One region of the Alteromonas sp. Cnat3-28 genome, then DNA from elsewhere that is predicted to be linked to it. Evidence: predicted binding sites of a transcription regulator. Region 1 holds the regulator's gene; the other holds the start of a gene.
What was found. The regulator FNR, encoded in region 1, switches genes on or off when oxygen is low (the NO sensors DNR and NnrR bind a similar motif). The targets are predictions, from matches to a motif close to TTGATCTAGATCAA.
Positions count from the first base shown of each region.

Region 2: the regulator FNR is predicted to act here: its motif matches at 1,086-1,099, upstream of MHM87_RS17785 (Hsp20/alpha crystallin family protein).

Region 1 covers NZ_JAKREY010000001.1:96,717-112,597, reverse strand. Annotated here, with positions in the region: gene MHM87_RS00550 (heavy metal translocating P-type ATPase) at 1-1,514, shown strand, start outside; gene ccoS (cbb3-type cytochrome oxidase assembly protein CcoS) at 1,516-1,746, shown strand; gene MHM87_RS00540 (sulfite exporter TauE/SafE family protein) at 1,733-2,392, shown strand; gene fnr (fumarate/nitrate reduction transcriptional regulator Fnr) at 2,438-3,175, shown strand; one part of gene MHM87_RS00530 (IS3 family transposase) at 3,271-3,622, shown strand; one part of gene MHM87_RS00530 (IS3 family transposase) at 3,622-4,499, shown strand; gene uspE (universal stress protein UspE) at 4,722-5,645, shown strand; gene ttcA (tRNA 2-thiocytidine(32) synthetase TtcA) at 5,794-6,747, shown strand; gene MHM87_RS00515 (patatin-like phospholipase family protein) at 6,748-7,770, shown strand; gene MHM87_RS00510 (DUF2987 domain-containing protein) at 7,785-8,432, opposite strand; gene MHM87_RS00505 (glucosaminidase domain-containing protein) at 8,429-9,220, opposite strand; gene MHM87_RS00500 (stress protein) at 9,213-9,944, opposite strand; gene MHM87_RS00495 (LysE family transporter) at 10,027-10,653, opposite strand; gene cobB (Sir2 family NAD+-dependent deacetylase) at 10,666-11,391, opposite strand; gene MHM87_RS00485 (sulfurtransferase) at 11,474-12,304, opposite strand; gene tpx (thiol peroxidase) at 12,427-12,924, opposite strand; gene MHM87_RS00475 (DTW domain-containing protein) at 12,999-13,691, opposite strand; tRNA gene MHM87_RS00470 (tRNA-Leu) at 13,820-13,906, opposite strand; tRNA gene MHM87_RS00465 (tRNA-Cys) at 13,966-14,039, opposite strand; tRNA gene MHM87_RS00460 (tRNA-Gly) at 14,081-14,156, opposite strand; gene pgsA (CDP-diacylglycerol--glycerol-3-phosphate 3-phosphatidyltransferase) at 14,326-14,898, opposite strand; gene uvrC (excinuclease ABC subunit UvrC) at 15,022-15,881, opposite strand, start outside.
Region 2 covers NZ_JAKREY010000023.1:40,419-56,299, reverse strand. Annotated here, with positions in the region: gene MHM87_RS17785 (Hsp20/alpha crystallin family protein) at 1,204-1,701, shown strand; gene glgC (glucose-1-phosphate adenylyltransferase) at 1,742-3,115, shown strand; gene MHM87_RS17775 (GNAT family N-acetyltransferase) at 3,202-3,855, opposite strand; gene MHM87_RS17770 (DUF3192 domain-containing protein) at 4,077-4,442, opposite strand; gene MHM87_RS17765 (hypothetical protein) at 4,744-5,055, shown strand; gene syd (SecY-interacting protein) at 5,116-5,658, opposite strand; gene queF (NADPH-dependent 7-cyano-7-deazaguanine reductase QueF) at 5,805-6,665, shown strand; gene MHM87_RS17750 (GGDEF domain-containing protein) at 6,739-8,295, shown strand; gene ppnN (nucleotide 5'-monophosphate nucleosidase PpnN) at 8,306-9,670, shown strand; gene MHM87_RS17740 (DUF3192 domain-containing protein) at 9,870-10,244, shown strand; gene MHM87_RS17735 (histidine kinase) at 10,256-11,866, shown strand; gene MHM87_RS17730 (isocitrate dehydrogenase) at 12,097-13,104, shown strand; gene MHM87_RS17725 (helix-hairpin-helix domain-containing protein) at 13,434-13,748, shown strand; gene galU (UTP--glucose-1-phosphate uridylyltransferase GalU) at 13,894-14,787, opposite strand; gene MHM87_RS17715 (glycosyltransferase family 2 protein) at 15,049-15,881, opposite strand, start outside.

The DNA of each region.
Region 1 (15,881 bases):
ACGTAGTGCTGGTGAAGCCTGGTGAAACAGTCCCCATTGATGGGGTGGTAACGGACGGCAACGCAGCGGTTGACGAATCTATGCTTACCGGCGAGTTTAACCCCGTGCGTAAGTCGAACAGTAGCCCGGTATACGGCGGCACGGTTTGTCAAGATGGTACGCTAACCATTACGGTTACGCAGACCCTCAAAAATGCGCTGGTAAATCAAATTGTACGGCTGCAAGCAAGTGCGATGGCGAGTAAACCTAAAGCAGCGCAGATAGCCGATAATTTTTCTCGCTATTTCGTTACTGCGGTATTGCTGATTTCGGCGTTAACCTATGGCTTTTGGGCGTATCAGGGTAGCGACGAGGCATTTTGGATCACCATATCGGTGCTGGTTGCCACCTGTCCTTGCGCATTAGGATTGGCTACGCCATCAGCGTTAACCTGTGCTATGGCAAAGTTAAACAGACAAGGTATTTTATTAAAACGGGCCGATGCGCTTGAACAAATTACTGACATTGACACTATCGCATTAGACAAGACCGGTACGCTCACAAAAGGCAAGTTCACTATTTCAAATGCCTGGTACGCAGACGGTGTGGATAGTGACAGTGCGCTATCAATTGCACGCGCTTTGGAGTCACGCTCTGAACATCCAATTGCCAAAGCCTTTAGCGACGGTATAGCCTTTAGCGACGGTATAGCCTTTAGCGACGGTATAGCCTTTAGCGACGGTATAGCCTTTAGCGACGGTATAGCCTTTAGCGAGAATTCTGCCTCTAGCGGCAGTGCTGACGTTATCGATAGCACGGTACACAAAGTGACTAATTTTACCGTTACGCCAGGAGGTGGTATCAGCGGTGAGATCAATGACACGTTGTTTTCTATGGGTTCTGCAGCATTCAGCGTTCACGAATCTCAGCTAAAACTCATTGAAGCGTTCCCTTCAGCTAACGTGTTTCTCACGGTTAAGGGGCGTATTATGGCGGCGTATGAAGTAAAGGATTCACTAAGAGAAGATACGCAAGAAACTCTCGATATATTAGCTGCAAGCCATACCCTCGCCGTTTTAAGTGGTGATACACAGCAAAACGTTAATGCGCTTACCGCACCATTGCCAATTTCGACCGCTAAAGGTGGCCTAACACCTGAGCAAAAGTACGAAGCCGTTCAAGCTATGCAGCAATCTGGCGCGAAAGTGATGATGATGGGTGACGGTATTAACGACGCTCCAGTTCTTGCCAGTGCTGATGTGGCAATTGCAGTGGGTAATGCCACAGACGTGGCTAAAACTGCCGCCGACGTGATACTGCTTGGCGATCAGCTGCTTTCTGTACCAGAACTTATTCGAACTGCGCACCAAGTGAAGCAAAAAATAAGGCAAAATATTGGCTGGTCGGTAGGTTACAACGTTTTGATCTTACCTTTCGCCGTATCAGGCCTACTTTCACCGTGGATGGCTGTTGTTGGTATGTCGTTAAGCAGTATCATTGTGGTCACAAACTCAACGCGACTCTTGAGCAAATAGCATGAGTATTATTTACGTATTAATTCCAATCGCCATCATCATTGTTGCCGTCGCTATCGTGATATTCTTTTGGGCGGTGAAAACCAATCAATTTGAAGATTTAGATCGCCAAGGTTATAGCATACTGTTTGACGATGATCTTCCGCCAGAAGAAAAAAAGCTAGCTGAGCAACGCAAGCAACTTCAAGACAGTAAAGTAGACAAAAGCCAAGCGCCACATGGAAGGGATTAACTACTTCTCTGCCTTTCTTATCGGCTTAGCCGGTGGAGTTCACTGTGTGGGAATGTGCGGTGGAATTGTCGCTGCGCTAAGGATGGTATCGCCTAAAGGCGCTTCAGCACTACCCTATACCCTTGCCTATAACATGGGACGTATAGTGAGCTACACTATCGCCGGAGCAATAACCGGGGCACTTGGAAAAATTGCAGCAGATTATATACCTCTTGCCAACTATGCCCTTTCCCTACTTAGCGGAATCATGTTGCTTCTACTGGCGTGTTATTTGGGTAAGTGGTGGACTGGCTTAACAGTGCTGGAAAATGCGGGTAAAGGCCTATTTTCCAAAGTCCAGCCGCTTTCAAAACGCTTTTTGCCATTTAAGACCCCTTTAAGTGCGTTGCCTTATGGTTTTATTTGGGGTTGGCTTCCTTGCGGTTTGGTGTATTCCACACTTACCTGGTCTCTCGCGGCGGGTAACGCGCTAGAAGGCGCTGCTATTATGTTCTTCTTCGGTTTGGGTACATTACCCACCTTGCTCGCTGCAAGCGCTGGTAGCCAATATATTGTTCGAAGTTTTCAACATAATCATTTTAGACAAATTATTGCAGTAATAATGGCAATATATGCCGCTTATCTTATTCATGGCGCAATCGTTTAAAAATGGGTGTATTATTGTCGGGTATTCTTTTAGAGAGCGTGCATTATGAGCAAAGGAAGCCAATTTTCTATTCACTGTCAAAACTGTAGTTTCAGTCACCTGTGTTTACCGGTGGCGTTAAACAAAACAGAAATCGAGTCTCTTGACGATATTATTGAACGCAAGAAGCCGCTTCATAAAGGTGACACGCTGATTCAAACTGGTGATAAATTCCGTTCTCTATTTGCAGTGAGAACCGGTTCATTCAAATCATTTGTGACTAATACCGAAGGTGAAGAACAGATTACCGGCTTTCACTTTCCTGGTGACATTATCGGTTTCGATGCATTAAGAGAGAACAAACACCAAAGCTATACCTCTGCGTTAGAAACTGCCATGGTGTGTGAGCTTCCCTACGAGACCCTCGACGAAATGTCAGTGCAATTTCCAAAGCTGCGCCACCAAATCATGAGCTTCATGAGCGCTGAAATAAAACAAGATCACGACATGATCATGCTTTTAAACAAGCGAACCGCAGAAGAGCGTTTATTGTATTTTATATCACATCTTTCTCAGCGCTTTGAAGAGCGTGGCTTTTCCCATAGAGAATTCCACTTAACCATGACGCGCAACGAAATTGGAAACTATTTAGGGTTAACGATTGAAACGATTAGTCGTCTGTTAAGCCGTTTTCAAAAAGACAACATCATAAAAGTAGACGGCAAGCTTATTACTATTTTGGATTTCGATAGGCTAAACACCAAACTAGCGGCGCTTAACGGCCCTAGCGTTGTCTGCGGTTAGTCCTTTTTAAGTGTTAAATAAGGCGCGCACTAAGCGCGCTTTTTTGTAACCTGTTGTCCCGTCCTAAAATACGTTGACATAAAGAGGACTTCTTTATGACAACTTCAAGTAATCAAAGACCTAAGCGCACACAGCGTGATTACACCTTAGCTTTTAAATTGGGTGTGGTTGAGCGTGTAGAAAAAGGCGAATTCACTTATAAACAGGCACAAGCTCACTTCGGAATACAAGGAAGGTCGACGGTACTGGTTTGGCTCAGAAAGCATGGTAGACTCGACTGGTCGAAACCATTTCAGCATCCACTTATGCCAAGTTCAAAAGAAACACCAGCCGAAAAAATAAAACGTCTCGAGAGAGAATTAGCTGACGAAAAGCTCCGTAATAAAATCCTTAATGGAATGGTAGATATTATGGATAACGAGTATGGAGCGGGTCTCAGAAAAAAGTACTTATCCGGTACGTCTGGCAAGCCAAAAAAAGAAAAGAAATAAATTTGGCGGCAGCATGCCGGGTTGTGGGAGTATCGAGACAGTCGGTTTACCAGGCTGTTTCTCGCATGGAATGTAGAAGAGCAGAGCTATCGATAATTAAAGATTGGGTACTTTACTGGCGCAAGTATATGCCGCAAATAGGGACGCGTAAGCTCTATAAACTTATAAAACCAAAGTTGGTTGAGCATGGGATTAAACTAGGTCGAGATGGCTTTTTTACTTACTTAAGGAGCGAGGGGCTACTCGTTAAGCCAAAGAAAAGCTTTACCAAAACTACATTCAGTAAACATTGGATGAAAAAGCATCCAAATTTACTTAAGGAAGAAGGTCTGCATAATGCAAAGCATGTGCTTGTTAGCGATATCACCTATCTCGAATCCGACCAAGGTGTACACTATCTATCGTTAGTAACAGACTCTAGCACGCGTAAAATTGTAGGGCACCACTTGAGCTTGGACATGAGGGCTGAAAATGTAGTCAAAGCACTGAAGATGGCCGTCAGAGATAAACGATATGCAGGTAACAGTGTTCACCACTCAGACAGAGGGCTACAATACTGTTCAGCTATCTACCAGAATGAGTTGAATGCGAATGGGATCCAGCCGTCAATGACAGATGGTTACGACTGTTATCAAAATGCATTAGCAGAACGAATAAACGGTATACTTAAGCAAGAGTTCTTACTCTACCGATGTAAAACAATCGAAGAGTTGAAAATACTCGTTACCGAATCAATCAATATTTACAATGAAATGAGACCGCACTTAGCATTAGATATGGAAACGCCTAACGCAGTGCATAATAGAAAAGGCCAGCTTCGAGAGCTGGCCTAATAACTGTCAACCTATATTAGGACGACACATGTGTTAGCCACCTATCTACCCTTTCAGCGCCACGCCGGTTGCTCCATATTCAATTAGGTAGGTTCACTCATGGTCGCCTCGTAAAATTCTTGATCTAAAACAACTTACGTTTTTCCCAATGTCGTTTATAGTTAGTATTAGAAAGCTTCGATTTCGACAGCCGCTACTAAGTTTCGTAGTTAGGGGAACGTTATGATTGAGTGTAAACGAATTCTGGCCGTGGTAGATGCCGAGCGCGATAACCAACCTGCACTAAGCCGAGCTTATGAACTCGCTTCAAAAACAGGCGCTTCAGTTACCGCAATGATGGTGGTATACGACTTATCTTATGATATGACGACCATGCTTAGCCCGGATGAGCGCGAGTCAATGCGCGATGCAGTTACAAAGGAGCATGCAAAATGGCTTGCCACCCACTTAAGAGAACAAGGATTCACTGAAACTGATATCGTTGTAGAATGGAATAATCGTGCGTATGAGTCGATTATTTACTACACCCTAAACAATCAGATAGATTTAGTGGTAAAGGCAACCAAAAAGCACGACGATCTTGCTTCTGTTATTTTCACCCCCACCGACTGGCATTTAATGCGTAAATGCCCTCGGCCAGTATTGCTCGTTAAAGAGCACGACTGGCCAGAAGGAGGAGAGATTATTGCTGCAGTAAACGTAGGCAGTGAAGACGATGAGCATGCCGCACTTAACGATAAGCTCACCCTCATTGCTAACGACTACGCCTCTTTATTGAAAGGTAGCGTAAATTTGGTCAACAGTTACCCTTCTACACCACTTAATATCGCCATAGAAGTGCCTGAGTTCGACCCCGATACCTATCACGACGCGGTAAAAAATCATCATTTAAAAGAAATGCGTAGTCACGCGTTAAAGTACGGTATTCCTGAAAACAAATGCGTAGTAAGAGAAGGCCTTCCGGAAAAAGTTATCCCACAAGTGGCAAAAACACTGGATGCAGAGCTGGTTGTTATTGGTACCGTTGGCCGTGTGGGAATTTCAGCGGCCCTAATTGGTAACACTGCAGAACACGTAATCGACGAACTCAATTGCGATGTGCTTGCAATTAAGCCTGATGGATTTGTGTCGCCGTTGTCGGTGTAGTCTTTTCATCAAGTCTACATAGCCCGTGTTTGCCGTTACTTAGCGGCCAACACGGTATGTCACCAACAAATTTAACTTCACAAGCATGGTCTCGAAAAGCCGCTTTAATGTATAATGGTGGCTTTATCACAAACCAAGCTAGTTAATTATGAGTTTAGGCACAAACAGTGCTGACGCGTCGCCATTAAATGCTGCGCAAAGTAAGCAAAAGTACAACTTCAACAAACTTCAGAAACGACTTCGCCGCAATGTGGGTAAAGCCATTGGCGATTTCGGTATGATTGAAAACAACGACAAAGTAATGGTGTGTTTATCTGGCGGTAAAGACAGCTACACCATGCTAGATATTTTATTGTTTTTAAAGAAGATTGCGCCTATTCACTTTGATATCGTTGCGGTTAATCTTGACCAAAAGCAGCCTGGTTTCCCAGAACATATCTTGCCTGAATATCTAGAAAGCATTGGCGTTGACTACAAAATTGTAGAAGAAGACACCTACTCTATTGTTAAAGACAAAATTCCAGAGGGAAAGACGACTTGCTCTCTCTGTTCTCGCTTGCGCCGTGGTATTCTGTACCGCACGGCAAAAGAGTTAGGTGCGACTAAAATTGCATTAGGTCATCACCGCGACGACATGCTAGAAACGTTTTTCCTCAATATGTTTCATGGTGGCAAGCTTAAGTCTATGCCGCCAAAGCTAGTCAGCGACAACGGTGAACACATCGTTATTCGTCCATTGGCGTACTGCACAGAAAAAGACATCGAGAAATATTCTCAGGCCGCTGAATTTCCGATTATTCCGTGTAACCTTTGTGGCTCACAAGAAAACCTACAGCGCCAAAACATAAAGGCTATGCTTCAAGACTGGAACCGTCGCTTCCCAGGTCGTATAGAGTCGATGTTCCGTGCGCTTCAAAACGTAGCGCCTTCACACTTAATCGACAGCAACCTTTATGATTTTAAAGCTATAGCTACACAAGAAGGCCCGGTAGAAGACGGTGATATCGGGTTCGATGAACCTTCTTTCACTACAGAAAATAGTACGGACTTCAGTGATGAAGATAATACTATTGAAGTAATAAACATTATGGAACCTAAGTAAATGAAAATCGGACTTGCGCTAGGTGCCGGTGCCGCAAGGGGCTGGACTCACATTGGCATAATTGAAGCATTAGAAAAACTCGGCGTAAAAATTGACGTTGTAGCGGGATGCTCTATTGGTGCCTATGTTGGTGCTGCCTACGCAAGTGGCAAGCTGGAAGGATTGAAAGAGTGGGCCTGTTCCCTTAGCGACTGGCAGGTACTTGCTCTTATGGGTGTAGGACTTAGACGCGGCGGCATTGCCAGCGGACAGAAGGTTTTCGACAAGCTAGCAAGCGAGTTTTGTGAATCGACTTATGAAGACATGCTTAAGCCGTTTGCGGCTGTGGCTACCGACCTTTATACCGGCCGTGAAGTAGTGTTTAACTCTGGTCCTATCGGAGACACCATTCAAGCATCCTGCGCTATTCCCGCACTTTTTGCGCCCGTAGCACATGGTGATCGTTGGTTGGTAGACGGTGCCGTTGTAAACCCTGTACCGGTGAACTTATGTCGCCAATTAGGGGCCGATTTTGTAATCGCGGTTAACCTTAACGCCGATTTCCGACCACTTCGTCTTGAAAAGTTGAGACAAGATCATGAAGAAAACCAGCGCAAAACCGAGGACTTTTTTACAAAGAGTCAAAACGTACTACGCCAATGGTTCTCTCCTGACAACAAAGAAGAAAAAGCCCTAGAGAAAAAAGATGAAAAAGACAGCGTCTCGGCTGGCAATGTAAAGACTGAAGAAGGCATTGCTTCTGATGTGATTGAAAAAGTGGAAGAAGAGTTGACCGAAGTCCCCGCTAAAGTGAACAAGCGAAACCCGCCGGGAATTATGAGCGTGATGAGCAGTTCACTTGAGATACTTCAAGCTCGCGTCACACGTTCACGTTTGGCTGGCGATCCGCCTGACATTCTTATTGAGCCTCAGCTTACCGACGTGGGTATTATGGAATTCCACAGAGCCGAAGAGCTATGCGCGAAGGGCGAAGAGACCATCGCGCGTTTAGCAGAGCAAATTAGGTATCAGCTTCTTACCTAATCCCAAATATGCATTTAGCTTGAAGCCATAGCGGTAACACGTAGCGGCGCATGAGGCAGTGTTAAGCCTTTTGCGTCGTTGATCCAATCTTGTTCTAGATGCAATACGCCGTTATTGATTTGCACACCTTGTGGTGTAATGAAATCTAAATTCTTGTCATCAAACTGAATCATCAAGCCCTTTACCGAAGGCATCATGAAAGACAAAAAACTTCCCATTTCATTAAAGAAAGCTTCGTACTGACCATACAAAAACGTAAGGTCGTCTTTTGTGTAATACTGCTTAAGATATTCCGGCTTGGTTTCAAGTTGTACCGACATATCACACACGTTCGCGCGTTCGTTTAAATCGATGCGAACCAGTGCGTTGGCAAGTTTCAGGGCCTTTTCAGTAGGCACCGTGAATCGCCCTTCACCACTCACTTCTAAGGGCATTGTTTTCTTATCGGTTACGATAGACGCTCCGTTAACTTCACATAAACGCCCTTCGCCAACACGAACGAACCCGAATGCAAACTGAAGTGCTTGGGTATCTTCATTATCCAGCTTTTTAACATGGCTATAGAAACGGCTGTACTCAACATCTATCGTTTCAGCAGCAACGGAAGAACTGCCTACACCAATAAACAGAGATGAAGCAAAAAATAAAGCAGCGCGTATCATTCGGATAAAAACTCCTCGTTAAATAGGATCATAGTTTGAAGCTCTTCAACATAAGCGGCTCCTCGCTCAGAATAGTTCATTAGCCCTTCAGCTAACGCAACACCAGTAATAGGAATTTGGTTTGCACGCAGTCGACTGCGGATCTCTCTTAAATCCGCATACGCGTCGTGGCGGTTTAAATTTCGCATGTAGGTGTACGTTGCACGAGACAAACTGTCGAATTTGGCAACTTCATGAGATGCCCCATCGTTTCGACGGTTAGGAACAAAGCCACACCCCTTAGAGAAACACCATAAGCCAAAGAAGTTATAGCCCTTTCTTGCGAACCGGCTGGTGCCCCAAGCTGACTCATTCGCGGCTTGCACGAGCACGAGTTCGGCAGGTAGAACATCAATCTTTTGTAGCAGAGCTAGCAATTTTGATTTCAGCGGCTGCGTTGGCTTAACTCGATATTCCTCTTCTAACCATTCAAGCCTTGCCATATCTTCTTCAGAGAGCGTTTCGTTAGCTAACGCCTTTCTATATAAGGTTTGTACGTAATGTCTTAGCGTGAGTAGATACGCATTCTGCTTCTCTATTTCGGGACGTAAATAGTTAAAAAATGCCTCTTTCTTCTCTTTTACATCTGTATAGGCAGAGAAGTTAGGCACCGGCTTTTTAGCTTCAACCGTTTGCGGTATATCTAAAATATCCGGTTCGTCCTCAGTAAAAATTATGGCGTTAATGACGATTACCGCCAATACGCCTAACGTAATAAGGACAATTTTAAAGGTTTCACGCTTATGCATCGAAGCTAGACTCATTCACATCGTTTTCAGATGCTTCCGTGCTTACTCCCTGCTCGCCAATCAGTTCCTGATAGAGCAAGCCCATCATACTAAAATAAAAAGGTAATACCCAAATAAGTGAAAAGCCCAGCGTTAATGGCACCGACACAAACAGTAAAAAGAACACACCAAATATGCTGGCAATTTGAGCCCAGTATGCATTAAATACGCGACACGACAGGATGATCGCACTAATTGGCGTTAACTTTCTGTCAGCAACCAACATAAGTGAAAAGGACGATGCTAAATAAAAATAAACGCCGGGTATAATAAGCAACATCATACCTAGTTGAACAAGAATACTGTTCACTAGCTGAGTTAGCGCCAGCAAAAATATCAAGGGGAAAAACTGGAATACGGTAAATACTGAAGTTTTAGTGCCGCGGGCAACAAAAACGCCCATCATATACAACCCCGTCAACAGCGGGGCAACGATGCAGATTGCAACAATTTCTATGATAGACTGATGCTCGAATACATAGGTCCCATCGTCATTTATTGTGATGTACTGCTGAGCAAATACACCTAACACGACAAACGTCAAAAATAGAACAACACTTCCCTGCAGCAATGATGAAAAGTTTGCCTTTGTTAAACCGGCAGCGCGGCGCAATAGACCTTTGGTATCAAATTGATACTGTTTAGACAACGTATTGTTCAGGCGGTCTTGGTTTACGTCTTTCACACAACTCTCTTATCTTTTTGAAAAATCGGCGGGATTATACCAATTCACAAAAACAAATGCCTGTTTGTAAGGTAAACAAACGTTAACCTAGTACTAATTTCGCAGCTAAACCGACGAGTAGCACCCCCATCGCACGGTCTAACCAATACCCTTTTTTACCAATAAGCTCAGCTACTTTACTGGTGCTCAAAAGGTATGAAAGAAAACAGAACCACAGTCCAGTAGCTATAGCTAAATAGATACCGTAGCCAAGTTTCACTGTAAATGGAGTATCAATACTAATAATTGCAGTAAACAATGAGAGGAAAAATAGCGTTGCTTTTGGGTTTAGTCCATTTGTGAGAAAGCCCATCCAAACTGCGCGCTTTGCAGATATGTGGGATGTTTTCTTTTCAGCGTTAACTGCCTGGTCCTGTTTTACAGGCCCGCTTCTAAGCGCACCAAACGCAAGGTACAGTAAATAAGCTGCGGCGGCATAGCTAAACGTGGTGAATAACCATGGAGTAGTTGCAATAACCACACTAAGCCCCACTAACGAGTAAGCCACATGCAGTAATATAGCTAAGCCAATCCCTATACTGGTGTACATGGCGATACGTCTGCCATAGGCCACGCTGTTTCGAACAACCACCGCGAAATCTGGCCCTGGGCTAGCAACAGCCACAAGGTGTACCAACGCAATGGTAAGAAACTCATTCATATACTGCATGTCATGCGCCTCCTACAGTGCGTACTTTGATATTAATTGATCAACCCATTGTGGGACGATGTGAGAAGCAGGGCCTGTTAGCGATTCATCGAACAATGCATTAGTTACGCCCGGCTCCAAATTTGCCTCTATGGTGTGTGCGCCACTTTCTTTAGCGATCTGAACAAAACCCGCGGCAGGATAGACATTACCTGATGTGCCAATGGCAATAAACACATCAGCCTTTGAAAGCGCATCGTAAATCTCTTCCATGTACATGGGCATTTCACCAAACCACACGATATCCGGTCGTAAGGTTACTCTGTTGCAACACGGGCATTTAGTGGTGTGATCAAAACTATCACTCCAGTCAAAAGTCTGCTGGCTTATAGCGCAGCGCGCAGATAGCAGCTTGCCATGCATATGGTAAACAGACTGGCTTCCACCGCGCTCATGCAAGTCATCCACATTTTGAGTAACCAACATCAGGTTGCTACCGAACGCTTTCTCAAGTTTGGCCAGCGCCTCATGCGCTGCATTAGGATTCACGTCGTCTTGCTGTAACTGCGCACGTCGAGCGTTGTAAAAGCGATAAACTAAGCTAGGATTTTGTTCAAAAGCCTCTGGGGTGGCCACCTCTTCTACGCGATGATTTTCCCAAAGGCCGTCATTATCCCGAAATGTCTTTAATCCAGATTCAGCGGAAATACCCGCACCGGTAAGAATAACAATATTGGGTAGAGATTGATCAGATGGCATCAGGTTGTTCTTACTCTGTAGTTATAGCGCTAATTATACGATTAGCATGTTGTATATTTACTTAGTTAAAAGCCGCGACTCTTTACATACCTTTGACCACAGGATATTGAGTATCAGCGCCCCACTCTGACCAAGAGCCATCGTATACTGAAACCTGAGTAGCGCCGCACAATAATGCCGCCACACCAATTATGCAGGCGGTAACGCCAGAACCACACGTACAAATAATAGGTTTGCGTAAATCGATATTAGCGCGGTCAAAAATAGCCTTAAGCTGCTCAACTGGCAAAAAATGCCCGCTTTTGAGTAAGGTGTCAAAAGGAATATTAAACGCTCCAGGCATATGACCTGAACGTACTCCTTCACGAGGCTCTGACACTTCTCCTTTGAATCGCGGCGCGCTACGCGCATCAACAAGTTGTGCTTCAGTATTTATTGCCTGAAGAACTGCACCGGAATTTGCGAACCAACCAGGCCTAGGTGTAGCTTGATAGGTTAATTTTCCGTATTGTTGTTGTTCTGAAACCGGCAGCGCTGCTTTTTCCCATGCAGGCTGTCCGCCATTTAATATATAAACATCTTGGTGGCCCAACGCTTTTAACATCCACCACACTCTTGGCGCAGAATATATTCCACGGGTATCGTATACCGTAATAGGTGTATTCGCTGTTATACCCTGATTACCAAGATAAATTGCAAGGTCATTTGCAGAAGGCATACTGTGAGGGAGACCTGTAGTGTGATCGCTACCTTCACTATCTAAGTCAAAGTCGACTGACGCAGGTAAAACCATTGCCGTGCGCGTATCTGGTGTTTTTGAAACGGGGTCGTCCATTAACGCTCGTACAAGCGTTACCGGCTTTTGTTGCATTACATTTGCTAATTCACCAACTGAGAGCAATACCGATGCCATTACATTCTCCTAAAAGGCACCCACATCAGTGAGTGCCCTGTAATACCCCGATAAAACAAATCGGTACGTATTCAAACACATTACATAGTTAGCTAACCAACTAACCTATGTTGCGGATCTACTTAGCTAAGAGCTGCGATAGCCGCGTCGTAGTTCGGCTCTTCTGTTGTTTCTGCAACTTGCTCTGTGTAAACCACTTTGCCTTCGGCATCGATAACCACTACTGAACGAGACAGCAGCCCAGTAAGCGGCGCTGATTCAAAGGTAACACCATAGTCATCACCAAAGCTTGAGCGGAAAGTCGAGCCTGTAAGTACATTTTCAATACCTTCAGCACCACAGAAACGACCCGCTGCAAACGGAAGGTCTGCCGATACACAGATAACTGTAGTGTTATCCAATTTTGCCGCTTCTTCGTTGAATTTACGGACAGACATTGCACATGTTCCCGTGTCGATAGAAGGGAAAATGTTTAATACCACATTTTTTCCTGCAAGCTCAGACAGTGTTACTTCACCCAAATCTGCTTTCACTAATGTAAAGTCTGGTGCAGATGTGCCTACTTCAGGAAGCTGACCCTTTGTCGTAACTGTATTGCCTTGAAAAGTAACTGATGCCATTCGCTTTCTCCGTGTTTTGTTAATATGAAATAGTGGATGTAAAACAATACTTTCGCAAATAAAAGTGACGCTTTTTAAATGTTACTTTTAACCTGCGACTCTGCAAACGCAAGCTTATGCTGCAAATGAGGCTTACCTTTTAAATATTCCCGTCTAAACACACTGAAATAATGCGCTAAGGTTTGCGCCCCTTGCTTCTGTTCTGCAAGGTCTAAAACGCTAATACCAACTTCAGCAGTACAGTGTTGGAAATCATGGGTAGATTCGCGTAGTAAATAATCTGACGCTACGTCCATACTCACGCCCAACACAGGAAAGTCATGCAAGTAAGGGCTCTTCACGAACATTTTTTTTGCTTCACGCCACGTTCCATCCAAGAAAATAAATAGTAACGTTTTCCCAGTATTCAATGGTGGCGTATCAATACAACGTTCAGCTGCAGCATATTCGTGTGGAAATACCACGATAGGAAAATATTTTTCGTTGCGAAGTAACGCCAATAGCGCCTCTTCTGGCTCGGTGCGCTTCCACAAAAATGCGTGGTTATCTTTAACCACGTCCGCAATTAAACGACCGGTATTAGTAGGCTTATAATATTCGCCTTTGTACATCAAGAACAAAACCGCCACATCAGTGCCAGCCTCAGGCTTAAATTCACAAATACAGTTTTGCGTTGGAAGCAGACACGCGTCGCAGCGAACTACTTTACTCCCACGAGCGTGGAATGGACGTTCAGCACGAGATAACTCATCTAAACGAAGTGACATAACAGAATTCAAGATAGTACGTCTTTGCCAAAATTTTTATGGATTTTACCATAGTAATTTGTGATAAAAGAGCGCAATTATCTTATCAATTTTTTGATTTAAAGTTTGGAAAATTGGGAGTAGATAAATGGTGCCCGGGGCCGGACTTGAACCGGCACGCTGTTACCAGCGAGGGATTTTAAATCCCTTGTGTCTACCAATTTCACCACCCGGGCATCGGGTTGCTTTTCAGCAAAGGTGTCAGGCGTAGAACCTGATGCTGCGTTGCAGCGTTTGGAGGCGGAACCCGGAGTCGAACCGAGATAGACGGATTTGCAATCCGCTGCATAGCCATTCTGCCATTCCGCCAGATGCGTCTGGCGCGTGATTAAAACTCATCTCTAAGAGATTGGAGCGGGAAACGAGATTCGAACTCGCGACCCCGACCTTGGCAAGGTCGTGCTCTACCAACTGAGCTATTCCCGCATGTCTTAATCGACCATTTCGTTAGGTTGATGTCCTCTCGAAATGTGGGGTGCATTCTACCTACCCATTCAAAACTGTCAACACAAAAAAGCGTTTAAATTGAGATAAATGCGGTTTTTTATGATCGTTTGCTATTTTTTTATTCACTTTGATTAATGTACGATCAATTTCACTTTACTGCGCCACTTCGAAGGTGTGGCCAGGCCGCTTTTGTATAAACAAACATTGACCAAATTGACAGCACTGCTGAGAAATATAAAAGAATATAACCTAAAGAAACCCAATAAATAGTTATGCCCATAAAGGTTTCTAATCCCGACAACAAGCCAATTAAGGCTAACATTTGCGCAGTGGTTTTTGCTTTACCTATAAAAGACACTTTAACCGCATCCCTTACACCATTCGAACCCATCCATTCACGTAACGCCGACACATAAATTTCACGAACCAATAGCGCAATAGATGGCAACGTGATCCACAGGTTTGCATAACTATGAGTAATCATAAGAAGAGCAGCGCCCACAATGAGCTTGTCTGCTACAGGATCTAAGAATGCACCAAAAGGTGTAGACTGCTGTAGTTTTCTTGCTAGATAGCCGTCAAACCAGTCCGTTATTGCCGCAAGCCAAAAAATAAATGCGCCTGCCTCGTGCGCCCAGCGCCAATCAAGAAAATAAACAACTACAAATACAGGAATAAGGATTACTCGGAATAAAGTAATACAGTTTGGAACAGTCCACATAAAAAGTACGTCTCGGTGTTATGCCTCTATGGGCGTTTTAGCGCGGTAGCGTATAAGCTCTGCATCTTTCATTTTTCTAACACATTACCTTAATTTGTAATGCATTGCTTGTTACTCATTCATTTATTGATGAAGGTGGTCGTAAATAGTTTCCGCCAGTTCAGGGCTTATACCAGGTACATTTGAAATTTCATCTTTGCTGGCTTTCTTAAGACCCTGCAAGCCCCCCATGAATTTAAGCAGTGTTTGTCTGCGTTTTGCACCAATACCAGGTATGCTTTCCAAACTCGACGTGGTTTTAACTTTCTGGCGTCGGTTGCGGTGCCCAGTAATGGCAAATCGGTGAGACTCGTCGCGAATATGCTGAATAAGGTGAAGCCCTGGCGAATGGCTATCCATCGGCAGAACCTGATGGCTACCTGCCAGTATTAGTGTTTCTAAGCCAGGCTTACGGGTGGTGCCTTTTGCCACGCCTAACAGCATAGGCTTTTTATCATGGGGCCAATCTTCAAAAAACGCTTCTGCTTGGGCAAGCTGTCCTTTACCACCGTCTATTAATAGAAGGTCTGGTATTTTTTGCACTTCTTTCACTGACTTGTATCGACGTTTTAACGCCTGTGCCATGGCCGCGTAGTCATCACCTGGGGTAATGCCTTCTATATTGTATCGGCGATAGTCACTTTTGTGCGGACCTTCACGATTAAATACCACACACGAAGCCACCGTTTGCTGGCCAGACGTGTGTGATATATCAAAACACTCCATGCGTTGAATAGGCGTATCAACTTCCAGTGCCGCTTCTAAGTCGAGATAGCGTGCAAACACAGACTTTTGCTGACTGTATTGAGCATCTAACGCAGTTTGCGCATTTGACTGCGCGAGCTGCAGGTACTTGCGCTTCTCTTCCCTCGCCCCTTTAAAGAACTGAACCTTGTGCCCAGCTTCACTAGCTAGTACATCTGCTATCGCGTCTTCGTCAGTTA
Region 2 (15,881 bases), on a different contig from region 1:
CCTTTTTCCTGGAATTTTGAGTATCCTTCTCCGCGATCCTTTGCGACTAAAATCTTCCCGATTAAAATCCGTATACGCCCCTTTCCATCTACTCTCGCGCCTTCCTGTGCGAGCTACACTTCCATGCGTAGGTCCCTTTCCTTTTTTCCTAAATTACTGCACATCCTACATGCAGTGTTCCTCATCCTGAGGCTGTCCTTGTCAGGCTCCGCTGACGATCCCTTCCTTCGTTCCATTTTTCGCTGCACATCCTGCTACAGCTTTGCTAATCCTTTAGCATGTCCTTCTTTCATCCTTGGTTTGCTCGTCCATGCAAACTAGAAATTCCTTGATGGCTCTCCTGCCGTTGGCTCCTTGCCTCTAGCTCCTTGCTAGCTTTAGTCCCTTTATCCCTGCAACGTCCTGTTTGTGATGTCCTATCACGTTTCTCGTCCTTGAATTCCTTTATTCCCTATCAAATCCGTTTTCAACGTCCGTTTAATGCAGCATCCTATCTGCTTTCTCTTCCCTTTACTCACTGCCTTGTGAGAGTCTCATCCTTAAGTTGTCCTAACTTATTCCGTTGATGATTCCTTACTCAATCCGTGACTCGTCGTGTTTCCTTGTGACATGTTCATAGTATCCCTTCCAATTATTACCGCCATATTGAATTACAGGGATTTAAGAAAGTTTTTTGTACGACTTTCGACTACTTTTAAAAATATGCAATAGAATCAAAGACTTTATACTTTAGTATAATTTTTTCTTTCAGAATTTAGGTAAGATCACTCACAGCGTTTGTGGGAAATGTCTTACAAGCGAATGAGGCAAAAATGCATTTTTGTAAATATGCTAGGAAACGAGAGGACAACCAAGAAAGCGTTAACAAAGTTTACCTACATCTTGAGTTACTTTGAAAGCTAAGCTTGTGACTACAAGTTTAATGGACGGTACTTTTCCTCAATGGCATAGCAATGCAGACGACATATTAGTTATAAGCATATAAGAGCGAATATCTAATCGTGCTCCGTTTACGCTTGTCTAAAGCGCGGTGAAAATTTGCAATACCTTTTCCACTATCGATTAAAAAATAAACTATTCTTATATTGACTGGGATCAATATCATTAGCGATTAAATCTTGTTAACTATTAGCAGCTGATAAGTCAAAGCTTAGGTAGTTCGGCTCACCATAATCTACTTATTATTGCGATAGGAGACTTATTATGAGTAATTTACCCATAACTAATCGTTCCAGTGACAGTAAATCAAACAGCTTCTTGTCTAGCTTCTTTGGACAAAAGGCCCTTGATAACTTCTTTCAAGATTTTTCTAGTCATTTTCCCTTTTCAAAAGAGTCCTCCGGTCTTATAGACACCAAACTAGATTTCGTTACGCCCAAGGTCGATATTGTTGAGCGTAAAAAAAGCTATGAATTGACTGCGGAATTACCGGGGTTAGAGAGTAAGGACATAAAACTATCGCTGTCAGACGACATTCTCACTATAAGCGGGGAGAAGAAGTATGAAAGCGATGAAGATAAAGAAGACAACATACACGTGATGGAACGTAGTTACGGCAGTTTTCAGCGTAGTTTCAGGTTACCTGTGAGCGTAGAGCAAGATGCTATTAACGCAAATTTTAAGAAAGGAGTACTCAAGATACTTCTTCCTAAATCGGCTAAAACACAGGAATTACAGCGTAAGATTGAGATAACAGACTAGATACAAATAGCGCCAGGGACGGCTGAATTCGGAGCCTGATATGAATGCTGAAACAGATATTTACCAGATAATGAAAGATACCTTAGTTTTAGTCTTGGCCGGTGGCCAGGGCTCAAGGTTGAAAGAATTAACCAAAATGCGCGCTAAGCCTGTACTAGAGTTTGGGAGCCACTGTCGTATTATAGATTTTCCATTATCGAACTGTGTTAATTCAGGTCTAAAGCAAATTGCCGTGCTGACTCAGTATAAGTCACAGTGTTTAATTCGCCATTTGATGCAGCATTGGAGCCCGTTGAACAACAGCTTTGGCGGTCGATTGGATATTTTAGCGGCATCACAACAACGGTCTGAAAGCTGGTATCAGGGAACGGCAGACGCGTGCTATCAGAACATGGGTTATATTAAGTCGGTGGCTCCGAAAAACGTTTTGATTCTTTCAGGAGATCATGTCTATAACATGGACTACCGTAAACTCTTAACTACCCATGTGAAGAGTAATGCTGAAATGACAGTGTCATGCATCGAAGTGCCTACTGAGTTAGCCGTGAATCAGTTGGGGGTGTTAAAGGTTGATTGCAATAGTCAAATTACCGCATTTGATGAGAAGCCCCGCGTTCCCCATGCACTGGTCGATGCTCCTGACTATTGTTTGGCTTCCATGGGTAATTATGTAGTTAACGCTGATGTATTGTTCAAATTACTCACCGAAGATGCTGGCTCGCTTAACTCTGAGCATGATTTCGGCAAAGACGTCATACCTTCAATTATTGCTCAGCATCGAGTTTTCGCTCATCGCTTTCGTAGCCCCAATGGTGCGCAAATTCCCTATTGGCGAGATGTGGGCACCTTGGACAGCTATTGGCAAGCTCATATGGACTTGCTGAATAACTCAAGTTTATTAAACCTATCCGATCCCACGTGGCCTATTTGGGGAAGCTCTTTTTCACGGGCGCCCACCGAAATTACTAATGGTAGCCACTCGACCTGCTGTGAACTTAAACAAGTATTAGTGGGTTCAGGCTGTAAGTTAAACAGTTGCTCTGTGAGTCAGTCAGTTTTGTCATCAAATGTTAGTATTGGCACAGGGTCAATAATAGATAAAAGCGTGTTGCTACCCGAGGTAAATGTAGGCAGTGAAGCCAGGTTAGCTAATGTAATTGTTGATAAAGGGGTAAACATCCCGCCTAACTTCGTAATTGCTGATACCGCTATAGCAAAACAACAAGGCTTCACAGTTACCCGAGAAGGTGTCATTTTAGTCACTCAAAAAGTTATCGATCGAATCAACGGCTCGTTAGCGGATATCGATAATATACAAAGATTTATGAAATCGAGTTATACCGGCCCTTTACCGGCGAGAATTGTAACTCCGAAAAGTCACGAGTTCCGCGATTACGTACTGTCCGAAAGGTAAACAGTGTTTTGTTTAATGCGTTCAATTCTGAACGCATTAAATTAGAACCCATTTTAGAACCTCAGTATAGGTGTCCTGGCAATATACTAGTTTTGTTTTTTCCTAAACATTATATCGCCGTCTATATGTGACAAATGAAGTTGACTAACGATTTGATAATTGTCGTCGTTAAAGAAGTGACGATGGGAAGGCACGGTGACAAAAACCGCGATGCCTTCGCTTTTGGCGTCTTCTTCTACAACGCTGTCAATTGCACCTAATAAAATATGTCCAAGACCATGGTGCTGATAATCAGGATGTACTGCGATAAAGCTCAACATATGGAAATTGTCGGCGGGTACTAAGGCGCGTACTTTTTCTTCTTTTTCTAACATTTGCTTAGTACCAAATAATCCGGCCGTCAAAAGCATTCGCAATCTCCAATGCCAGTAACGTCCTGAACCAAATGCCGCATCGGGTGCGGTTAAACACGCCACAGCGATAAGCCTGTCGTCATCAAACAGACCTATCATGGGTTGTTCTGCAACCCAGAATGCGTTGAGTTCTTCGCGAATCGCGGAACGAAGGCGGCTTTCATAGCCTTCTTTCTCTGCTTGAAAAATGTCGATGAAAAGGGGGTCGTCTACGTATGCATTGTAAAGAATGGAGGCAGCAACTTTCAGGTCATCAACAGATAAGTAGATAGCTTTAACCGTATCTTGCAAGGGGGCTATTGCGTTATTAATCGCATCGGTATTCATCAGGGGCTCCTTGTACGCAAAGTTGTTAGTTGCAAATGCCCATTCAAATAAGATGGGCAAGGTGGATAAAAATGCGGCCGCATTTAACATTGCGCCAACCACCTCACAAGCTGTTCAAACTTTAGCCTACTCGAAAACCCCTCACATGTTAACTTTTTATTAACATTTAAAAGTAAAGATAAATTCTGCTTTTATATTTAGTCACTAAAATTGAAGCGTGTTTAGTGCATCAAGCTATAGGCGCTGTCACCCCAACCTACCAAATTGCCGTTTCTGAAAACTAATGGGGTGCACTCGTCTTTTGTAGTTATACCGTCGCCCATTGTTTTTTGAGTACGGTAGTAAAGTACGCGATAAGTGCCGTCTTGCTTTTCGAACAATTCGTTAAAGTCAGCAACACCCATTTTTCTCAGCACAGTTTCGTAGCTTGTCCCTGTCTCAAGATTCGCAATGTGTTTGCGATTATTAAACTCTCTATCTTCCCAATCGGCACCATAGTGACTATCTGACCCTCCACCTACAGATACCACACAGCCTGAAAGTAAAACTGAAGATGCTAAAGCTAAAGAAAGAAGAACCGTTTTCATGTGTATTCCTTAAATTATGTGTGTTGTTTTTATTTGATACTACGTCTACTTTGTGAACCGACACTGAATAGACATAAATACGCGAGAAAAGTAACCATTGTATGCACAAGTGATAACGTAATTTAGGACTGAATAAACAAGAATAAGGCCAAAATATAAGATACTGATATTTATATAAATTATAGTTTCACCAGTATTGAACTCTTAAAAAAAAGTAGTGAGATAAGTAACTTATTAGTGAAATTGACTATACACACAAGCTACACTGCTAACTTTGACGACATTGAATCATTTTCGAATTATGAGTAATTCTAATTTACAGCAGCTCCATATTTTATGCCTTCAAATGCATAAAGAAGGTAAAACACCGTCGGTGGGGATTTTACGTGCTAGGGCTCCTTTTAAAGTATCGGTAACCGAAGCCATTGAGGCAATTAAGCGATTTAACGCGCATAAACCTAAATTAGATGTGCCAAGCGAAAAAGAAGACTCGCAACAAAATTCAACTAATAGCGCGGGGCAAGTTAGTAGTCTGCAAGCACGAGTAGAGACGTTAGAAAAAGAAGTGGCAGAACTAAAACGTGTGCTAAATGAGGTAATTAGCGCAAAGTAGTAATGACTTTTGCCGGCAGGCTACTTTATACCTGCCAGACAATGTAATTAAATAAACAGCTTACATAGTGGGCGTAAGTTGCTCCAAAAATGCCGCAAGAGACGGAGCAAGAATTTGAGAAGGCTCTTTACCTACCTGCTCGAGTGCAACTTCACCGCTTTCATTGACAACCGTTAAGATAAAATCTTCTTCATCAGTCAACCCAAAGAACAACGTTGGCGCTTGCCCCAGCCTCTGCTTCATTAGCAAATGGCCAATCAAGTTCTGTTGTAGTCGCTCAAAGTCTTCGCTATTGAAAACTTGTAGAAGCTCGCAGCGACCTTGAGGGGCGGCAGCCCTTAAATTATCGCTGTAGTAACGAGTGAAGTATTCACAGTATTCTGGATTTAGCTTTAGCGATAGCGCCTCTTCAACGTTATTGAAAGACTGCGGGGGCGACTGCAGTGTTGGTGTCCATCTAACAAACTCCCCATCTTGCGCCGTCTTTTCATAGCACGGCGAGGGCCACTCGCTATCATATACGATCTTTAACCCTTCTCCCTTGGTGTGTTCGACATAAGATGATACAAATTTATCTAATTGTGCGGAAATTGTTAGAGCCATTATGACGTTACCTGCGTATTTTTGGGGTACACTATACAACTAAACAGTTAAGTCAATACTGGGGTTGTTTCGACTATACTGCACGACATTAGTTCGCCACTGCAGTTCTCTTATTCAAACCCCACGTAGATGGATAAAAGGTTCACATGTCGACTGACAATTCACCTCAAAAAATTACTATCACTGCACCTGATGACCTCTCTTTGGGTAAACAGGTTGACTACGAATTTGAATATAACCCCGGCTTGTTGCAAGGCGTCCCGCGCAGTTTAAGCCGCGACACATTGGATCTCGCTAACTCTAGTCTACCTTTCGACGGTATAGATACCTGGACTGGATACGAACTTTCTTGGCTTAATTTAAAAGGTAAGCCCAATGTTGCTATTTTAGAATGCCATGTCCCTATCACCTCAGAAAACTTAATTGAATCAAAATCATTTAAGCTCTATTTAAATAGCTTCAATCAGACAAAGTTTGCCTCGGCAGAGGACGTACGACAGGTGCTACAGGCTGATTTATCAGCATGTGCAGGCGAGACTGTTGAGGTAAAGCTAATTCTTCCCGAGCAGTTTACCTCTTTGCAATTTAAAGAATTTGAAGGGACATTGTTAGATAGTCTTGATGTAGAAATCGAACAATACTCCCCCAACACCCAGTTTTTAGCTCTGGCTAAGAGTGGTGCAGAAGTAAAAGAGACGCTTATTTCCCACTTACTTAAATCTAATTGTTTAATCACAAGTCAGCCAGATTGGGCTAGTATTCAAATTAGGTATGAAGGAAAAGCTATTGAACATGAAGGGCTTTTGAAATATCTGATTAGCTTTAGGCAACACAATGAGTTCCATGAGCAGTGTGTTGAGCGCATCTACAACGACATAATGCAACATTGTCAGCCAGATAAGTTAACGGTGTGCGCTCGTTATACACGAAGAGGCGGTTTAGACATCAACCCCTTCCGTTCGAATTATGAAGCGCCTTATGCCAATCATCGTCAAGCACGTCAGTAATATTACGGTGAAGTACACCCCTAAAGCTAACACAGCCGCGGCGGTAACAGTGAATTAGAACTAAGACGAGATTATGGAAGCAAAACAACTACAAACTTTAAAACAAAATAATGCGCTTCTTTGCCAGTTTATTGTGAAGCTCTCAGCATTTTACGAGGGCTTCTCCGATAAAATAGATACTGAACTCAAGGTATTGCGTGGCCATCTATCTGGCACACCAAATTTCAGCCTAGCGGCGGTCAGTATTGAAAAGCTTAATAAATCTCTACAGCACCAAGAAATAACTCTGAGAAAATACAGCGTTGATACTGTATCTTCGCTAGAAGATGCGATGAAACAGCTGCAGAAAATTGTTTTTCAAGACAGTGAGTTGAAAGGGCTGACAACACAAGAGTTGATTAAATTGAATCAGCCTGTGGGCGATATATTTAGTATTTATAAACTATACGCAAAAGCCATTGCCCTTCACCGCATTGCACTTAACAAGAAAATGGTAGGCCTCGAACCAACCGGGTCGGTTGAAGCGCCATCGAACAAGCAAGAAAATTCGACCACTCGCTCGCTTAAAGATGACAATCCTCACTACCGCTCTATATTAGTTGAACTTAATCATTTGATTACTTCATACGCGCAGAAAAAACCGAATGATCCTCAGCTCAATGACATAAAGCAACGTCTCGATGACGGCATGGATGAAGACCAGTTACTGAAAAGCTGCGTTGTAATTTTGCGGATGATTGTGCAAGACGCCATGTCAGAGGCTAGCCTGACAGGGAAAGTCATTCAGAGCCTACACCGTTCGCTAGGTGAAGTAAGCAACGATGTAAACAATACCATTCAGGGGAGTCAAGCCCAATTCGAGCAACGCCAAGCGGGCAATGAACAGCTTAAGCGTGAGATTAGCCACATAGAAGAAGCTGTATCAGAAAGCAGCTCCTTAGAAGCCCTTAAAGAGCAGACCCAGTTTCGGGTTGAAAAGCTTGTAAGCACCTTAAGCGAGCAGCAAAGCAACGATCAGCAAGGCCAAGAAGCGCTAATGGCATTGCTGTCTTCAATGCAGTCGCGCATAGATACGCTTCAGCAACAAACCAGCGTTTATAAAAAGAAACTCGCCGAGCAAGCAATGCAGAGTCGAACCGATCCGCTAACACGCCTTCCTAATAGACAAGCATATAACGAAAAATTAGACGCAGCGTATGCTCACTTTAAATCTAGTGGGGATACTCTGGCAGTTGCCGTTGTTGATATTGATCATTTTAAATCGATCAACGATAGGTTTGGTCACGCTGCAGGAGACAAAACTCTGCAAGTGGTGAGCAAGTTTCTGAAACAAAGCCTGTCAGAAAATGATTTTGTTGCCAGATGGGGGGGAGAAGAGTTCGTTACGCTGCTGCCTAACACGCAGATGGCAGATATTGATAAAAAGCTTAATGAAGTTAGAACAAAGCTCGCTGCTATGCCGTTCAAATTTAAGCAAGAAAAAGTAAAAATTACCGCTTCTTTCGGCGCAACCTGTTTCGGTGAAAATGATACTACAGAAACGGTTTTCGAGCGCGCCGATGAATACCTTTATAAAGCGAAACGTAACGGCCGCAATCTCGTAGTCACTGATTTAAGCACTGACTTATAGGAAGTAAAGTATGAAGAAAGTGCAGCTTAACCCTGTTGGCTGGATGAGCCAACTGTCGCAAGTAGAAGTTTCTCGCCTTCAAGATGCCACTAATAGCGAGCTTTTCGCTATGTTCAGAAACTGCTGCCTTGCTGTATTGAACAGCGGCGTTGATGAAGACAATTTCGAAGCGCTATTCGCCCCCTATGAGAATTTTGAAATTAAGCTCATACGTCGTGAACGAGGCGTAAAAATTGAGCTCGTCAATCCGCCCGAGGTAGCGTTCGTAGATGAGCAACTCGTACGTGGTGTACACGAACATCTTTTCGCTGTACTGCGCGACTTGCTTTACATGGGTAATAAGTATGCATTTCTTCACCAAACCGCACCGGCGGAAGGTAACGACATTACCGATATGGTTTTTGACATGCTACGCCATGCCAAAGCACTTGAGGGTAACGACGGCGTAAACACTATTGTTTGCTGGGGTGGCCACTCTATAAATCAGGTTGAGTATAAATACACTAAAGAAGTAGGCTATCAACTTGGCTTACGTGATATGAATATTTGTACCGGATGCGGCCCTGGGGCAATGAAAGGCCCAATGAAAGGCGCTACCATTGGTCATGCTAAGCAGCGCCATAAAACCGGGCGTTACATTGGTATATCAGAGCCGAGTATCATTGCTGCTGAGCCACCGAATGCCATAGTAAACGAGCTCATTATCATGCCGGATATCGAAAAACGCCTAGAAGCGTTCGTTAGATTGGGCCATGGTATCGTCGTGTTCCCAGGAGGTGTTGGTACAGCAGAAGAACTGCTTTACCTGCTTGGCATCTTGATGAATGAACGAAATGCACAGCAGCCCTTCCCTTTTATATTGACTGGCCCTGCTGGTAGCGAAGAGTATTTCGAGGCTATTGACGCCTTTGTCGGTGCAACGCTTGGTTCACAAGCGCAATCAAAATATCAAATTATTGTGAACGACCCGGAAGAAGTTGCCCGCACTATGAAGAAGCAGCTTGAAAAAGTGAAGCAGTTTAGAGGTGCCATGGGTGACGCTTTTAGCTTCAACTGGTCGTTAAAGATAGAGCAAGATTTTCAACAACCCTTCATTCCAACTCATGAAAGCATGGCTGCACTTCAGCTTCATTTGGATCAAAGCAAAAGTGACCTTGCCGCTAATTTGCGAAAAGCGTTTTCGGGTATTGTCGCAGGAAACGTTAAAGCAGAGGGTATTGCCCAAATTAAAAAACATGGTCCGTTTGAACTTACTGGTGACAGTGCACTGATGGAAAAAGTCGATACGCTGCTAGAATCCTTTGTAAAACAGCACCGAATGAAGCTCCCGGGGACGGCATATGAACCGTGTTACGTTGTGAAGAATGAAAAATAAGGTAATGAATAACCGATAACCGTGATAAGACGCATTTGCTTACGTTTACTACTTATGCTTGGCAGACGTTTTGCGTTACACTACTAAAGAGTATTGTTTTACGCATTAAAGCATCAAGCTTTCTCTCAACGTGATGGAAATGCGTCCCACTCGTGATTAACACTAACATTAAAGTAAAGAAAAACGAGAAGTAACGGTCATGAATACCAAGGTTATTCGTCTAATTTTAGCTGGCATCGCCCTTTATGCGGTGTTTGTTTTTATGGTTATCGCGTTCTATCCCGATAAGCCAGAAAATATGGATTGGAAAGACCGTGAAGAATATAACCGTGTGCAAATTACCAAGTTGAAGTTGGGCAGTACAAGAGAAGAGGTTTTGGCTTTGTTAGGCTCACCTGACATTACAGAAGCTAAGCGACAAGGAGCAACGGCGATACAGGTTATGTTTTTCAGGACACAACATGTGCGCGCTGACGGCTTAACCACGCAAGATGAATGTACACCGTTACTTTTTGAAAACGACAAACTTATTGCATGGGGTGAAGGGGCTTACTCCAGTTACCAAAAAAGTTAGAAGGATGGGGAGTGAGCGACATCATTTCCACGCTTAAACGCCTGGTTCAGTTAGGTAACACTGAACTTTCTGTCGAGCAGCGTATAAACCATTGGTTGAAAATCGCTAAACGGATCCTGACCTTAGTAAACGCCAATCCAGCGCTTGCTGCAGCAACGTTACACATCGATAATGACCTTCCCAAAGATACTCAACATCTTTTATTATTGGCGCTGTTTGGCAAGCTTTGCCGATTAAACGACCACTATTTACAACATGTGCTTGCGTCTTTACTCGCATCCCTCTGGCTTTCAAGTAAAGGAACACCAAGCGACCAAACGGCCAATATCATTCGCTTTTTGCGTAAACACAATCTCTCGATTTGGCTGGATATCATTAAACTTCAAAAAGCATTTCGGTCAGACAAGCCCATTAACTACGTTGCAGACATTCGGCTTAATATGGTTCAAAGGCTTTGTCTCCTAGCAAATGTTTTCGCTACTAAAACAAAAAAAGCAGATTATCGTGAGGTTTTCACTCAGATCGTTTTACGCCTTCCAGCACATCATCGTCACCTTATTGCACCACTTATCAACCTATTTAATGGTGTGCTACCTGGCGCAAAGGTTTACGCAAACGGCGTACCGGGCGCGCTAGTCGACATTCAGCAAAATCACGGCTACGTATTTATGCTTAGTCAAGACGATGAAGATGGAAAGTGGCTGCCTCTATCGTCAATACGCTCTCCCATTTCACTAACAATGCCGTTTGAGCACTTTGTTGCTCTTTACACTGATACCGCCACTGCGAGAGTAAATCATGGCGGCACACCATTTTTACCTTCTACATTCGCAATTCAGCATCCCCCTAAAGCTCTTATAACTATTATCGATGAGCTGCAAAAGCGCGATGTAGATATTGAACAACTTTGCGAAAAAATTGAAAGCGTGCCCACGTTTAATCACTTTTTGATGCACACTGCGAGTCAGGACAACCGTCTTCAGCTTCCGGTTAAAAGCATTAAACAGGCGGTTTTGACCTACGGCATTGAACGTGTGGGTGACATGCTTATTCAATTTGCTCTGTTAGAACGGCTAACGCAAAACCAATTTCCACTGATGGGCATGTGCAAGCAATTAACTTTATTGGCTTGTTCATTTGCAAGCTATTTCGCACAACTCGCCGATTCGAAGTTTTCGCCGCAATCTGCCGCATTGACTATGACCTTTGTTTGTACTCCCTTGTTCACGCTACCAGGGTTTAAAGTGTCACGAGCATTACCCGTCGACCTCAGCAAAGCTGTGTCCATTAATAGCGCATTCAAGGTCAAATCTGACACGCCTTGGCTAGCAATCGCTTCTGAACTTGCTGGAAGTTGGCATCAAAGCTCGACGTGGCGTGCCGTTATACACCAATGCAGTAAAGTAAGTACGGACGTTCCTAAATCACTTCAAAAGGAACAAGCAATTCTGGTGTTGAGCTTCGCTCTCGCCAAAGCGTGCTTATTTAATCAGGATATTTATTCATTACTTCAGGATATCAATATCAAAACACTTTTAAATATCCTAGGTATTCGACGAGATGATGTGGTAAACGCGCTAGACGCTAATGGGTCACTTTTGTTCTGTCCGCTCGCGCAGTAACGCCATTTACTCCTAAACATCGTACTCGGCTATTTAATTAATCTTTACGAATGGCTATAACTTGCGCCAGGTATCGTATAAAATACGGCAACTTTTGCAGTGCTTAACCCTTTTTCCCTACATTTTCCATTATAATAAGTAAGCAGGCAGAAATTGGCTCATAAACGCCAAGCTACAAATTGAATAAACCTAACGATTTTGACAACAGAATTACCAGAGGATCCCTCCACATGACTCAGCAACGTATTACAGTCATTCGCGGTGACGGCATTGGCCCGGACATTATCGATGCAACCACAAAAATTTTAGATAAGGTTGGCTGTGACTTTGCCTATGACTATGCCGATGCTGGCCTAGTCGCACTGGAAGAACATGGCGAGCTTCTACCTCAAGAAACTTTAGACCTAATCGCAAAAAACAAAGTTGCGCTTAAAGGTCCTTTAACGACCCCCGTTGGTGAAGGTTTTACTTCAATCAACGTTAGTCTTCGCAAGCAGTTCAAACTGTACGCAAACCTTCGTCCTGTGATGTCATTCAAAGGCACAAAAGCACGTTACGAAGACATCGATATCATTACCGTTCGTGAAAACACGCAAGGTATGTACTCTGGTCTTGGCCAAGTTGTATCAGAAGACGGTAACGAAGCTGAAGCAATGAGTAAGATCACTCGTGACGGCGCTGAAAAAATCGTTGTTTTTGCTTATGAATTAGCGCGCCGTGAAGGTCGTAAGAAAGTAACAGCTGTTCACAAAGCTAACATCCTTAAGTCAACATCAGGTCTTTTCCTTAAAGTAGCCCGTGAAGTTGGTGAGCGTTATCCTGACATCGAGTCAGCTGAAATGATCGTTGATAACTGCTGTATGCAGCTTGTGATGAACCCGCATCAGTTTGACGTTATCGTTACGACTAACCTTTTCGGTGACATTCTATCTGACCTATGTGCTGGTCTTGTTGGTGGTCTTGGTATGGCACCAGGTGCAAACATCGGTGAAGATTGTGCAATCTTCGAAGCCGTTCACGGTTCTGCACCAGACATTGCTGGTAAGAACTTAGCTAACCCGACGTCAGTAATCTTGGCAGCAGCGCAAATGCTTGAGTACCTAAACATGGGCGATAAAGCAGAGAAAATTCGCGCAGCACTAAAAGACGTTATCGAGTCTGGCGATCGCACAACACGTGACCTTGGTGGTGAAGCAGGTACAACCGAGTTCACTCAGGCGCTTCTTGACCGCCTATAAGCGTTTGAGCTTACACCTTTCAATTATTTCAAAACGGGCTTAATAGCCCGTTTTTTTATGCCTCTATTAATCACTCCCCTGCTTTAAACTGTACTAAAACTGGACTACCGCTTTTCTCGTTCACCTTTATTATTTCCTTTGTACACGTTGAAGTGTGCTGAGCTTTGTAACTTGGTCACAACAGAAGACAGGAAATTTTTAAAGAGGCCTGCTCCGCTTGCATCTAGGTTACAAAAGTCAGCGCGCTTTGGTACATGACTTAAACCATTTACTTAAATATTGCGCCGATAACGCTTTATGGCGCGCTTAGCAACATACAAGGAAAGATGATGAAAAAATTAATCTCAGGTTTACTCGTACTATCTGCACTAGCCATTCAAACGCCAGCGGTTCACGCTCAACCAGCGGATAGTGGAAATGCGCAAGCTAATGAAGGTACAAGCCAACAACAACGTATCGATTTAAACTCGGCGACCGTAGAGCAATTAATTACCCTACCCGGCGTTGGACAATCTAAAGCGAAAGCTATTATTAAATATCGTGAAGAAGTAGGCCCATTTCTTGAGGTCGCACAATTAACTCAAGTGAAAGGTATCGGTGAAAAGATGCTTAATAAAATTGAAGGCTATGTACAGGTAAGATAGAAGGACTAAAGCGAATAGGCGGTACGCTGGCTCCACACACAAAAAATGCGCCGCAAGGGCGCATTTTTAATCGTTTAAAGCTATTTAATTGCCTTAGGCCTGCTGTTCTTTCATCTACACTAAAGATCAACAAGCCCTAGTAAGACTATTTAACAACAGAAGCTAAGTATTCTTTAAATTCGTCGCCTAACGATGGGTGACGTAACGCATATTCAACGTTAGCTTTCATGTAACCCAACTTACTACCGCAATCGTGACTCTTACCTTTCATGTAGTAAGCATCAACTTGTTCAAGTTTCATCAATGCATCAATAGCATCAGTAAGCTGAACTTCACCACCGGCTCCTGGAGGCGTGAACTCTAACAGATCCCAGATTTTTTCTGACAGAACGTATCGGCCTACAACGGCAAGGTCAGAAGGTGCTTCGTCGCGAGGCGGCTTCTCAACCATTTTGTGAATCTTCGCTGACTCACCTGGCGCAATTGCCGCGCCGTCTAGGTCTGCGATACCAAATTTAGAGATATCTTCGTCTGGAACCTGCTCAACCATGACCTGGCTTACTCGGCTGGTGTTAAATTTGGCAACCATGTCTGCAAGGTTATCCTTCTTAGGATTACTTGCTGCATCATCAATAATGACGTCAGGTAGTACTACCGCAAATGGCGCATCGCCAATCAGAGGTCGAGCACAAAGTACTGCGTGACCAAGTCCATTCGCAACGCCTTGACGAATATGCATGATAGTTACATCTTTTGGACAGATTGACTGAACTTCTTCTAACAGTTGGCGTTTTACACGCTTTTCTAGTGTGGCTTCTAGCTCAAAAGAGGTATCAAAGTGGTTTTCAATACTGTTTTTACTCGCGTGCGTTACTAGGATAATTTCTTTTAGTCCTGCAGCAACACATTCACTTACCACGTATTGGATCAATGGCTTATCAACCACTGGCAACATCTCTTTTGGAATAGCTTTCGTTGCTGGGAGCATTCTCGTCCCAAGGCCCGCTACAGGGATTACCGCTTTTCTAACCTGACTCATAGTTAATATCCTTTTTTAAAATCCTAAATACACGCCTAAGTCGACTTTCAGCCGTTTGTTATTCCTTAAGCTGAGATATATTCACTGTTGTTCGCAAGACTAATGCAATCGATGTTCCAATTACCTTTTTAGAGCGTCTGTGTATTGAAAATGGGCAAAACAGCTCAAAACCACCGATAAAAGCACAAAATTAGGGATAAATAATATCTAATGCACCACGATAGTGAAAGTTTTTATGCTTTATCCTTCCTTTCCTACACATCAAGTGTCGCTTTTTTTCACACTACTTTTTGGAATTAATGCATGCTCTATGGGGCCGGTTTTGCGTTTTAATCCATCTTTGAGTCCTGCCCACATGAAAGCGCCTCGCATTTTGCCTTGCTCAAAGCAATATCTGTTTACAAGATACCTCAGAGGTATTGCACAAACATGACGAAGTTTCCAATAAAGAGGTACGTAATGGCGGCGTGCTAAAATGAGTACGTTGCGAAACTGATAGTAGAGCCTTATCGGTGCGCCCTGCTTGAATGTCACACCGCAAACTTTCACTCTATCATCGCCTTGTCGATGAGGCATACATGCACTGAGCGACTGATAGATAACCATGCCCTTGGCTCGAGCACGCCAGCACCATTCGTGATCAACGCCATCGATAAAGAGCTCATTTTCTTTTTCACCCACGCGTTCAAAAGCACGTTTGGAAATTAACATGCCTGAGGCAATGATTTGCTTTACTGTTTTTAACTTTTCGGAAACCTGCTTCCCTTTTTGCAGAACACCCTGATCGACACACTCTGAAAATTGGCAATAGATCGAAGGGCCTATGGCTGCAATTGGGGAACGTTGCTCAAGGTCTTGGAATTGCCTCACTAACTCAACAGCAATATCGGGAGAGAACAAGCTATCTTGATCAAGCAAAAAGGCGTAGTCGCTTCCCTCATTAAAGAGCACTTTCAAGCCGACATTCTGAGCGTGAGCGATACCAATATTTGAGGGGTAATGAAGATAAGTAACATCAGTTGTTAAAAGAGCCTGCTGAGGACTTGGAGAATTATCAACTAAGATGACGTTCCAGTCAGGGGCACAAAACGCAT